4 regions of the Paenibacillus sp. FSL R7-0312 genome follow, and region 2 is predicted to be linked to each of the others. Evidence: riboswitches for the same ligand, from Rfam matches in the RefSeq annotation. Region 2 holds a riboswitch; each other region holds the start of a gene.
What was found. Region 2 has a riboswitch for cyclic di-GMP ahead of MKX70_RS17415 (thiamine pyrophosphate-binding protein). Riboswitches for the same ligand answer to the same signal wherever they lie in the genome.

Region 1: another riboswitch for cyclic di-GMP. It lies ahead of MKX70_RS03325 (choice-of-anchor A family protein); the one in region 2 lies ahead of MKX70_RS17415 (thiamine pyrophosphate-binding protein).
Region 3: another riboswitch for cyclic di-GMP. It lies ahead of MKX70_RS33375 (choice-of-anchor A family protein); the one in region 2 lies ahead of MKX70_RS17415 (thiamine pyrophosphate-binding protein).
Region 4: another riboswitch for cyclic di-GMP. It lies ahead of MKX70_RS07280 (flagellar assembly protein A); the one in region 2 lies ahead of MKX70_RS17415 (thiamine pyrophosphate-binding protein).

Annotation. Positions count from the first base shown of each region.
Region 1 covers NZ_JBBORE010000001.1:783,913-787,051, forward strand. The annotation lists gene MKX70_RS03325 (choice-of-anchor A family protein) at 1-1,917, opposite strand, end outside; cyclic di-GMP riboswitch class I at 2,000-2,092, opposite strand; gene MKX70_RS03330 (hypothetical protein) at 2,906-3,139, shown strand, end outside.
Region 2 covers NZ_JBBORE010000001.1:4,000,772-4,003,910, reverse strand. The annotation lists gene MKX70_RS17420 (methyl-accepting chemotaxis protein) at 1-989, shown strand, start outside; cyclic di-GMP riboswitch class I at 1,493-1,589, shown strand; gene MKX70_RS17415 (thiamine pyrophosphate-binding protein) at 1,708-3,139, shown strand, end outside.
Region 3 covers NZ_JBBORE010000001.1:780,146-783,284, reverse strand. The annotation lists gene MKX70_RS03325 (choice-of-anchor A family protein) at 1-1,046, shown strand, start outside; cyclic di-GMP riboswitch class I at 1,551-1,640, shown strand; partial or broken gene MKX70_RS33375 (choice-of-anchor A family protein) at 1,722-2,545, shown strand.
Region 4 covers NZ_JBBORE010000001.1:1,674,113-1,677,251, forward strand. The annotation lists gene MKX70_RS07280 (flagellar assembly protein A) at 1-1,309, opposite strand, end outside; cyclic di-GMP riboswitch class I at 1,412-1,505, opposite strand; gene MKX70_RS07285 (FUSC family protein) at 1,955-3,055, opposite strand.

The DNA of each region.
Region 1 (3,139 bases), 3.2 Mb from region 2:
TGCTGTTGGTGTCGGCGTTGGCGTCACCGTTGGTGTCGGTTTCACTGTCGGTGTTGGTTTTACTGTCGGTGTCGGTTTCACTGTCGGTGTTGGTTTCACTGTCGGTGTTGGTTTCACTGTCGGTGTCGGTTTCACTGTCGGTGTTGGCTTCACTGTCGGCGTTGGTTTCACCGTTGGTGTCGGTTTCACTGTCGGCGTTGGCGTCACCGTTGGTGTCGGTTTCACTGTCGGCGTTGGCGTCACCGTTGGTGTCGGTTTCACTGTCGGTGTTGGTTTCACTGTCGGTGTTGGCTTCACTGTCGGCGTTGGTTTCACCGTCGGTGTCGGCTTCACTGTCGGTGTCGGCTTCATTGTCGGCGTTGGTTTCACTGTCGGCGTTGGCGTCACAGTTGGTGTCGGTTTCACTGTCGGTGTCGGCTTCACTGTCGGTGTCGGCTTCACTGTCGGTGTTGGCTTCACTGTCGGCGTTGGTTTCACCGTTGGTGTCGGTTTCACTGTCGGTGTTGGTTTTACTGTCGGTGTCGGTTTCACTGTCGGTGTTGGTTTCACTGTCGGTGTTGGTTTCACTGTCGGTGTCGGTTTCACTGTCGGTGTTGGCTTCACTGTCGGCGTTGGTTTCACCGTTGGTGTCGGTTTCACTGTCGGCGTTGGCGTCACCGTTGGTGTCGGTTTCACTGTCGGCGTTGGCGTCACAGTTGGTGTCGGTTTCACTGTCGGTGTCGGCTTCACTGTCGGTGTCGGCTTCACTGTCGGCGTTGGTTTCACTGTCGGTGTTGGCGACGGAGTACACTTAGGTGTCGGCGTCGGTTTCACTGTCGGTGTTGGTTTCACTGTCGGCGTTGGCATCACTGTTGGTGTCGGTTTCACTGTCGGCGTTGGCGTCACTGTTGGTGTCGGTTTTACCGTCGGTGTCGGTTTCACTGTTGGTGTGGGAGTTGGCTTCACCGTCGGCGTTGCAGTCGGTTTCACTGTTGGTGTAGGGCTTGGTGTTACGGTTGGTGTTGGCGATGGGCTGGGGGTTGGTGTTGCGGTCGGCGTCGGACTTGGCGGCGGTCCATCTCCCTGGTATGTTCCTAGGTGCATTTCTACTCCGCCGGCAAAAGACTTGGCAATTAGCGTTCCGTATAGCTCTGCACCGGAATAATTGACATCCGCCTTAGGCGCCAGTATCGTCCCCAAAAAGGTGGTATACGCAATATTCACCTTGGTCGCTTCGTAGAAGTTGAACAACACTTGACCTGCTTTGCCGTTATTCATTGCGAAACTTGGTACATTGACCGTAGCTCCACTTATGTTAATAATTAACGTGGCATTCTGGGCAATGTTGAATTGAATATTGTTTGTATTCGCCAGCGTTGCCGCATCCAGGTGAACTACGTTGAAAAGATCCGGCGCACTTATTGTAAGTGTTCCATAATTATTATTGCCAATTTCTTTCGTAGCGGACAATGCCCCGTATGCTGCAGAACGCGAGATCAGATACTGCTTCTCAGCCGGGAAATCAATCGGGCTTCCCTGCTTCTTCGCGCCTATAATATTCACAATAGGCTCATTGGCTTCAATGGTGTCCCCATACACAACGTTTCCGTAGATTTCTCCGCTACCCGAATGTTTAAACTTCTTACCGGCAACGAGTACGTCTGTGGCTGAAGAATTCCTGTAGGCCCTGGCTACCCCGTAACCTCCAGAGAGAGTAATATTCCCTCCCGCTGCAAGACGGCCTTCAATTTGATCATTGTCTTGCGTGAAATCGTCAAAGATAAAAGCATTAAAATTCCCGGCAATCCCCAAGACCGGCGTTGGATTGTAAGGTACACCAGCTGTTGCCCTTACCTCCGTCCCCCAAGTGAAGGCGCTACTTACGGTCAGTACGCCCGCCAGAATACAGGCGGCCGCTTTTCGCAATTTTTTTCTCAATAATCTACACCTCCTATTCAACTATTCTATGAAATCGTCGCAAAACTATAACAAAAAAAAGACCGCCACGAAGGGTTAGCTTCACGGCGGCCGGACGACCATAGCCCGGACTTAAGGGGCATCAGATTCCTGACTTTGCGTCCCGCTCTTTCGAAACGGTTTGCGTTTGTACATGATTGATATGAAATTGGAAAAGCTTATGTAATACCCAACAGAAATCTGTGACATTTGTTACTTTAGAACTAACTTTAGTTTAGATGCCACTTGGCATATTGTCAATATATTTCCAATTCATTTCACAGCTATTTTTGTGATGAAAAAAATAAAAAACGCTTTATTCATAAGGCTTTATACAATTTATAAACATACCTTCCTGACGAAAAAGGTCGATAATCCCACTAATTCGCCGCAGTACTTTTTCCTTTTCACAGAGTTATTATCCTTAAATTTCAAATATCAAAATTTAGTATTTTAGTCCTACTTTTTCTCCCCGCCCCCCCCATCTTCGCTTAAACAAACCTCACATGGTGAACCTGAAGAAACGGGTGCCATCCTCCTTAAGGACACCACCCGTTTCCGGACATACAAGAGAGCTCTTATATAGTAAAAGCCTTATGAGATTCATCTGTTTTCACAGCAGTCTTTAATCGACATATCTAGGGAGTTTGTGTAGAGGGCTGGAAATCTGCACACGCAGAAATCCATTTTTAGAGCAGCTGAATCCAGCCAATCATTGATACCCAAAGCGGAACGCTAAGGAATAACCCAAACAATAAACCGCGGCGGAGATTTCCTTCATGACTCATTGCCATTCTCCTTTTAATCAGATTTATTTACAACTTTATTATTTCAATTTTAATATAAAATAATTTTCCCGATTTTATTGTGAATTATGTCACATTAACAGCCCTCTTTTTTTAAATACCATTGATTTTTTTTGAACTTCGGGTTAAATTACGAATATACGTTCTCGTTGGAGGAGATGAGATTGATGCACAGAGCAGAGAGCCAGGACAATATGCTGGTGAAATCGTATATCTTGCTGCCGCTCATTTTATCCGCCTTTGAACGCGATGCTTCCATCCTATCCGCAGAGCTGCGCACACCCGATCCTTACCTTGAGGTTCTCCGGACAGCGGCGGGTGCAGCCATAGCCGACCTGCGGGATGTCCGCACCGAGATGAGAGCCCGTGGTCTGAAGGTCTATGCACAGCAGCAGCTG
Region 2 (3,139 bases):
AGAACGGATCAATGGGCGACATCAGCCGCTCCTTCAACACTATGATCGATAAATTGAAGAAGATCCTAACCGATGTTTCACAGCTTACCCGCCAGGTTATGGATGCCAGCCGGGGTATTGAGGACAAGAACCAGAACCTTAAGATCGTAATGACACAGGTAGCCTCCTCCTCCAACGAACTTGCCCTGGGTGCGAATGAAATCTCGGTAGATATTGCCGACATGACGGAATCGATCAAAGATATCGAAACTAAAGTCTCCAATTATACGAACTCCACCAAAGAAATGAATAAACGCTCCACCCATACGCTGGAGCTGGTTGAAAAGGGACGCCAGTCCGTGGACACTCAAGCCGAAGGCATGCGGAAGAATATCCAGGCTACGCAAAAAGTAGCAGATACGATCGAAGCACTCTCACAGAATGCCCGCGGGATTACCATGATCACCAAGACCATCACGGAAATTGCCGAACAAACCAATCTTTTGTCACTTAACGCCTCTATTGAGGCTGCACGCGCAGGTGAACACGGACGTGGTTTCGCAGTAGTAGCCCAGGAGGTCCGCAAGCTTGCCGAAGAATCAACCGCCTCCACCAAGGAAGTATTCGGGCTGGTCCGTAGCATCGAGGCCGATATCAAGCAGGCTATCGATAATATCGCTATTAATGAAGAGGTTGTTCAGGTGCAGAACGAGATGATTACGGAGACCGCACATATTTTCGCGCAAATCGTACATAGTGTGCAATACATAACCGAGCAGATCTCCTCCTTCTCCGCAGAGAGTGATCTGATGCTGGAGAGCGCGCTCAAGATCTCTGGAGCGATAGAGAATATCTCAGCCATTACCCAGGAGACAGCAGCAGGTACCCAGGAGGTATCCGCAGCGATGAACGAACAAATTCATGCCCTGCAGTCCGTAGCGGAAGAGACCGATAAAATGACACAATCTGTCTTCCAGCTGCAAAAAACAATCCATATTTTCAAATTCTAGCAGCAGCCCAAAGAGACCTTTTCCACAGAGCAGTCTGAGGGAAAGGTCTCTTTTTGGCATGAAAAAAAAGATTGTGATGTAATATTCACAAAGTGTTAAAATAGTGCATAACGCAAAAAAACCGCCTTTGCACTTCTTTACTGCTAATTCTTTATTACTAATAAACTAACATAATTTCAAATTTTAATTACCCATTTCTTAAGACCTATTCCGGGGTTCTACCAGCCTATAATTTTAATACATCCGCATGGTTTCATGAGGTTCCTATAATGTTATGAGGCTTATGGCTTATGCAGATTAACCCCTGCTCTTTTTCTGCATTTGCATTATAAGACTTTGGCCTTCCAGACGCATCCATTTTCAAAAGTTTGAATATCTATTATTTCATCTCCTATTACTTCTGAATATTCGCCAAATTTCGCGTTTTGTTGCACAAGGCTTATTGACAAAAGGCGAGCGAGGAATATATTGTAAAGGAAAATTATCCTTCGCTGTATTGATAACAACATAAGAGGCAAAATTCACCGAAAGGGAATGACGCAAAGCCATGGATCTACAGTCTCACTTTTCCGGTGAGATCATGACAGCCAGGTTGCTGAAAAACTATGAACCCCCCGGGAATCCGGTTCAGTAATGGTGATTCGTGCAACAGGCCTGTGCTCCTATTTCGAGTACAGGTTTTCTATTGCTAGCATACAATCAAAAAACAACTTGTGGGGTGGATGTTCTGAAGACAGTTGCAGATTATATGGCGGAAGCATTACGCGATCTTGGGGTAACACATTCTTTTGGTATTATTGGCAAGTCCATTTGTCCTATAGCCCTCAAGCTTGTTGACTATGGCATTGAGTTTATTCCCGGCCGACATGAGTCCAGCTCCGGCTTTGCAGCAGGCGGCTATGCACTGAAAACAGGCAGTCTCGGGGTAGCCTTCGGCACCTCCGGTCCAGGCGGAACGAACCTGCTAACCGCAGCAGCACACGCCAAAGCCAACAATCTCCCGGTACTATTCATTACAGGCCATCAGTCCATTAAAGAGCTGGGTATTCCCCAGTGTCAGGATTCTACATCCTATCTCGCTGATTTGGCGGACATGTTCAGACCAGCCACTCTTTTCAGCAAGCTGGTTGAACGCGGCGACCATTTCAGTACAATTTTCAATCATGCCCTGTCTATCGCCCTTGGTGACAAGAAAGGACCTGTTCATTTATGTATTCCGTTTGATGTTCAGACCGAGCGCCTTGAAGAATGCCGGATTGTCCTGCCGCAGCGGGAAAAGCTCGTCAGCTACGCCAACTACGAACGGTTCATTTCAGCGATCAATGCTTCCAGCAGACCTCTGATCATTGCGGGTAAAGGGGTTAACCGCTCCGGTGCGCACAAGGAACTGGTTCAATTGGCCGAGACGTTCAACATACCTGTAGTAACCTCTCCCGGCGGTAAAGGAGCCATTGCTGCGGATCATCCGCTCTATCACGGTCCTGTGGGCGTTGGGGGATGTACGCACGGGGATGAGATGTTGAACAACAGTGATCTGTTTATCGTGCTTGGTTCGCGTCTGAGTGATATGACCATATGCAATCTGAAGAGGGAGAATCATCCGGATCAGCTGATCCAGTTCGATGTTGATCCTACTTTTGTTGGTAAAATACTGACTTCCCGCACTCTTTCCGTCGGCGGCGATTTGCGTGACAACCTGGAGCTGTATCTCAGCAAGGTTGATCCGTCCACCATAACCAGACGTGAAACAGAGATCTCCAATCATTATACTGAAGAGCTGCCAGTGCTGCCCAAGCTCTCGCTGGCTTCGGTAATGAGCACGATGAGCGATTTGATTCCATACAACAGCAGTGTGTTTGTTGATGACGGCAGCCACGGCTTCAATGCGGTCAAATGGTTCAACGTGAAGAAACCGGGGAGCTTTGTATTTGATGCCTACTTTGCCTGCATGGGGAATTCAATCGGCATGGCCATCGGTGCCAAAACTGCTTCGCCGGAAGAGACGGTCTTCTGCATTACCGGTGACGGCTGTTTCATGATGCTCGGAACTGAAATTAACACAGCGGTTTGCAAGAATATCCCGGTTATTTTCATCGTTGTGAACAATATGCAGCTGGATATGGCACTTAAGGGTATGGAAAAAACAACAG
Region 3 (3,139 bases), 3.2 Mb from region 2:
CAACAGCAGCACCGACACCGACGCCAACGGCAGAGCCAACACCGACACCAACGGCAGAGCCAACACCAACGCCAACGGCGGCACCGACACCGACGCCAACGGCAGAGCCAACACCGACACCAACACCAACACCAACACCAACGCCAACGGCGGCACCAACACCAACGCCAACAGCAGCACCGACACCGACGCCAACGGCAGAGCCAACACCAACGCCAACAGCAGCACCGACACCGACGCCAACGGCAGAGCCAACACCGACACCAACGGCAGCACCAACACCAACGCCAACGGCGGCACCAACACCGACAGTAGAACCAACGCCAACATCAACAGCAGCACCGACACCAACGCCAACAGCAGCACCAACGCCAACGCCAACACCAACACCAACACCAACACCAACACCAACGGCAACACCAACACCAACACCAACACCAACACCAACACCAACACCAACACCAACACCAACACCAACACCAACACCAACACCAACACCAACACCAACACCAACACCAACACCAACACCAACACCAACACCAACACCAACACCAACACCAACACCAACACCAACACCAACACCAACGCCAACGGCAGCGCCAACGCCGACACCAGAACCAACACCAACACCGACGCCGACACCAACACCAACACCGACATTACCACCGGCACCAGTACCATCGTCTGCACCGCCCGTCTTTATTAATGTAGTGCCAACGCCGACTCCAATAATCGGCTATATTGTAAATCCAGATACAATAATCATTGATGATCCGCTGCCTTTGGGCCCTGTGACAACAGTAACACCTCGGCCGTTAGTGGTGACACCAAGTCCAACCCTAACGCCAAGCCCAAGCGCAACACCAAGTCCAACGCCAATTGTGACAATCATTGATGAAGAGATTCCGTTAGGCAATGTACCTGCGGATGCATCGCTCCCGAAGACTGGTGAGTCCAGTCCGGCTCCCTATTACTTGGTCGGTCTAGCCCTTGCAGGATTGGGAATATTCCTCGGCAGAAGATCCAGAACAGATAAACGTAAATAAATGCAATTCGTAAGATCCTTTCCGACAGGCTGGCGATATCACCGCTAAATCGGGAAAAGGCTGCTTTGGGAGAAGACGTTCTCCACAAAGCAGCCTTTTTTATATGGGATATACATTTGATATTATATTTCCTCGTAAAATCAAATGTGCTAAGGAGAAAGAGTTGCGTCTTTACGATCATGGGACCTTGAGTATATATTAAAATTTCAAAATTAAAATTAGTTCTTTATACATAGTTTGAAAATATCCTTATCGGTGCCATCGAGAGCGATGAGAGGATCAGGATTCAGCTGGGAAAGCTATGTTTTCAATTAAAAAAACCTTTTGTAACAGTGCTTTGGAGTGAATCGGTAGATATAATCTATTACCAGATGTTTCAAAGGATTTCATTGACAATCAGCCTTGATAGCGGATAAACTAAAATTAGTTCCAAAGTAATGAATATCATAGACATTAGTATAAAAGTTTGATTTAGTACATAATTTCACAACCTAATCTTTCACTGACGTATAAACGCAAACCGTTCGAAAGGACGGGACGCAAAGTCCAGGAGTCTAAAGCGCGATGGAGCGCAACGATCGTCCGACTGCCGTAAAGAGAGCAACCTCTTTCCGGCGGTCTTTTTTTGTTATATAAATGTGGCCTATATCTATATTAACTGTGAGGTGAGCTTGTATGTTCCAATTAAAAAAATTCAAACGTCTTACGGTGTTCGGACTTATAGCAGTTCTGATTGTGGGAAGCGGCCGAATTATTTCACTGGGGAGCACCTCAGTTAAAGCCGAGGGCAACTCTTTGCCGGGCAATGCATCCAAGTATAATGTGTTCATCTTGGGAGATGTTGATGTTAAGCATAGTGATATTGAAGGCAGATTAGCTGCTGGCGGAAACGTGGATTTAAATGTTAATTACTCTGTGGGACATAGTCTTACTAGTGAAGAAACGAAGGAAGGATACTCTCTCATCGCTGGTGGTAATCTGTATTATTCCCAGGGAGAAACCGTGGGTGATGTAGTCTACGGGGGAGTTATAGCGGCAGCGGCGGCCCGCGCGGGGGGACAGGAAGCTTACAACAAAAAATAAATGTTGTAGATTTTTCAGCCGAGTTTAGTTTACTTCGTGAGAAATCTCAGCAGCTTGCTTCTCAGCCTGTTAATGGGGTTACCACTGCCAACTCCGGTAATTTCTTTTTGGAAGGTACAAATTCGGATGTTAACATATTTACTGTAGAGGGCAGCAAGCTGTCTAGTGCAAATGAGTTGAGAATTAAGATTCCAGATGGCTCAACAGCTATAGTAAATATCTCCGGCACTTCAGTAACTATGAAGAATATGGGGACGGGAATTAATGGTAACGGAAATAAGGATAACGCTATGAACAGTAAAGTGTTATATAACTTCAGTCAAGCGACCAGTCTTCAAATCGAAGGTATCGGAGTTTTGGGATCTGTGCTGGCTCCATATGCCTCTATTCAATTTAATAATGGTCAAATCAACGGGAACCTGATCGGAGCTTCGCTCTCAGGATCGGGAGAATCCCACCATATTCCGTATAAAGGCCAAGATCCGCCGACACCGACTTCGACGCCTTCAGTGACGCCGACGCCAACAGCAACACCGGCAGTGACGCCGACGCCAACGGCAACACCGGCAGTGACGCCGACGCCAACGGCAACACCGGCAGCGACGCCTACGCCAACGGCAACGCCGACAACAGCGCCAACGGCAACACCGGCAGTGACGCCGACGCCAACGGCAACACCGGCAGCGACGCCTACGCCAACGGCAACGCCGACAACAGCGCCAACGGCAACACCGACTGCAACGCCGACAACAGCGCCAACGGCAACACCGACTGCAACACCGACTGCAACACCGACAACAGCGCCAACGGCAACGCCGACTGCAACACCGACAACAGCGCCAACGGCAACGCCGACTGCAACACCGACAACAGCGCCAACGGCAACACCGACAGCAACGCCGACAACAGCGCCAACGGCAACACCGACAGCAACGCCGACAACAGCGCCAACGGCAACACCGACAGTAGCGCCAACGGCAACACCGACAGCAACGCCGACAATAGTGCCA
Region 4 (3,139 bases), 2.3 Mb from region 2:
GCAGCAGCATAACCACCAGACCGTATTTCACGGATTGCTGGCGGGATTCTACATTCTTGGCCAGCAGACGGGCGGCTTCCCGCAGTCCGCCGACTTCAGTCAGCAGCAGACTGGAGAAGCGGTGCAGGCGGTGCTGGTGTACGCCGGCAAGTCCTGTATGCAGGCTGCAGCCGGTTACTTGACCGCTTATATAGATGCTGCCGGTAGCCGTAATTGTAGATTGGCAGACGTTGCCGTAGACATACACATTCCCTAACGCCTCAATACACATAGGGCCTTCAATATCTGAGGGTACAACGATGTCACCTGCAAATATAATCTCACCGGCCGTTGCCGCCATTTCCTTGGTGATGAGGCATAGGGCAGGGAAATCGCAGGTTGTGACGCTGCCGGAGTCTCCGCAGATGCGGGGTCTGCCCGTACGCAGAGCCGCGATCTCTCCGTTTGGAAGCAGCTGTGCATGGTCTCCGGCTGCGAAATAAATATCCTGGGGTGGAGGTGGAGGCAAGACGCCTCCTTCTACGTCAAATCCGGGAATTCCCTCTTCTGGCGGCAACTTGCGGGCAAAGACCTCTCCCTCTCTGGCGAAGGGGGCTCCCGGAAACCGGAGATAATCTAAGAAATCTGCAGCTTCCGCAGTTCTTCCCTCCCGGAGCATTCCATTGCCTGTGAGCGTATGCTCCGGGAGGGACAGCTGCAGCCTTGATTTCTTGCCGGGCAGCGGGGCTCTCCCTTCTACGATACAGACTGGGAGATATGTAGGGTTGTTCAGTTCGGCGTATAGGGCCGGGATATTCAGATTCCGCAGAATGGAGCGGTTATCCAGCGAAGAGAGAATCTGTTCTATAGTGAGCGTGGACAGCAGCATCGCCCGGTTAGGTTCAGCCCGGACTGCGGCTTCGAAGGAAGCCGGGCAATTAACCAGATTCCAGGCGTACTTTTCTGCACGGTACAAGGTGAAATGCACTTTGAGCTTGTCAGGTGAAACGGTAATCTGATACTGTGGCTTCTCGCAAATTTCCCAGGTTATATGATCCGCTGAGGTCACCTCAGTAGGCTCTGTAACGGTCTTCCAGTTGATCTTCAGCACTACAGGATGCACAGCGGAGATCCGGGCTGGCTTGCCGCCAGAGAGCGGGGGAGTAATGAAGATCTGATTATTCTGCACAAGGATAATTCCATCCTTATCTCCATTCATCCCGCCGGAAGTCTGGCCCTCCACAGAGAAAGAATCCAGGAATCCCGTACGTTCAAGCATCAAGGATTCCACGAAATCATATCGGGTTGGTTCGATGAATTGCTGCGGCATTAGCTTAACCTCGCTTTTTCGTATAATCAATGGCATTCGTACAGAAAAGAGCATCATAAAGCCTGGGGGATCTCCCGGTGACTGATGGCTTACGTGGTCTCTATTGGCAGCCTGGCGACCATAAACGCGGATTCTCTGCATTCTTAGGCCCATTGCTTTGCGTCCTACCCTTTCAGGAAGTTTGCCTTTAGAAATAGATCAATGATATACACTCAGCATGAGGCGATTTAAATCGACTGTAATCGACAAAAAAGGTCATAACTGGTTCCTGCGCTGCAGGAACTTCTGCAAACAAGCTTAATTCTAGTACTTAAGGAGCTATTTTTCAACTCTATTCTGCCAATTTATCAATAATCTTAAAATGTGCAGCTCTAAGTTGTCTGGAAAACTGGTTTCCCAGCGCTTACAGCTTATGGGAGGACCCCTTCTGCAAGAGCCCTTGTTGCTCAAACCCTACTGCTAATTGAATTATTGTACAACAATAATATATTTCCGCCCTATGACTGCCAATAATCCGCTAAAAATCAATGCGTGTAACTTCCAGTTGAACCGGGAGGGCATAGTGTCGTTACGGGAACAAATCATGAGGATGGGAACTAAATCTGATTCGGCTTTACCGCACAGGAAAAAGGGACTCTCCCAAGCCTATAGCTTATGGGAGAGTCCCTTCTGTATGAATCGTATCGCGCTCGCCGGTGCAGCCTTGGCGGGCTGCGCGCCAGCTGAGATTGCCGCATAATCAGCGCGTTCAATCTCTTCAAGAATCCGGTTCAGATGCGAGAACACCGCGCCAAGATCACGGAATGCGGCGAGCGGGCATTGACCCTGCAGCTCAGAGAACCAGGCCAGCTGCACATCACGGGCGCGGCGAAGGCTCTCGGGGAGCGAACGTCCGCATTCCGCATCCGACAGCGTCCGGGTACCATATAAGGCAATGCAGTCTGCCGTTGCCGTCACAACCTCTGTCATCCAGTCGGCTGCGGCATAATGGGCAGGAAGCAGGGAGAGCTCTTCGGAAATTCCTTTGACGTAGGAATGCACCCTGCTAAGATGGGAGGTAGCCTGTGACAGTGTACCGAGCTCTTTGCGGCACTGGTAATGGGAGAGCGTGAAGTGAAGCTCGTTCTGCAGTTGCTTACTCTTGCCAAGCAGTTCACCGGAAAGCTTAAGCGCGGTCAGTGCCTGGGCAGCATCCCGTCCGCCGGACGTCAGGCCGGTTAAGGCATCGGACAATGTCAGGCTGCCCCTCAGTGCCAAGTCCTTGACCTTGACGAACCCCTTGGGCGGAACGATAATCATATTTATAATTAAGGCAATCAGCACGCCGATCAGGGTCTCGGCGACTCTCCAGACGATGTACCCATCCTGATAGAAGGTGAGCGCCAGGACGGAAGTGACGCCAACCTGCGAAACGGCCTGGATATTAATCCGGCAGGCGGTGGCTACGCCTATACCGAGCAGCAGCATCAGCAGAATCGAGAGCGCACCAACATCGAAGAAGCGGCCCACGACCAGGCTGGCGATTCCGCCTAGCACAATACCGAGCAGCCGGTATGCCCCTTTTTCAAGCGAGGCTTTGACACTGCTCTGGGTGATAAGAATCGCCGCCAGCGGCGCAAAGTACAGATAACGGTCGCCATACAAGCTGTGTACCGCGAGCCAGGATAGTGATGCAGCAAGGGTAACACGTATCATATAAAGGGATAATCCGAACTTCTCAAGGCGGTCTTGTAACCCCTCGTTCATGGTAGTCATCTTCTTTCGCAAATGTAAGAAAAATTTTATGTTTTTCAGCCGTTTTCATTATAGCACCTCAAAACAGGCCACGCC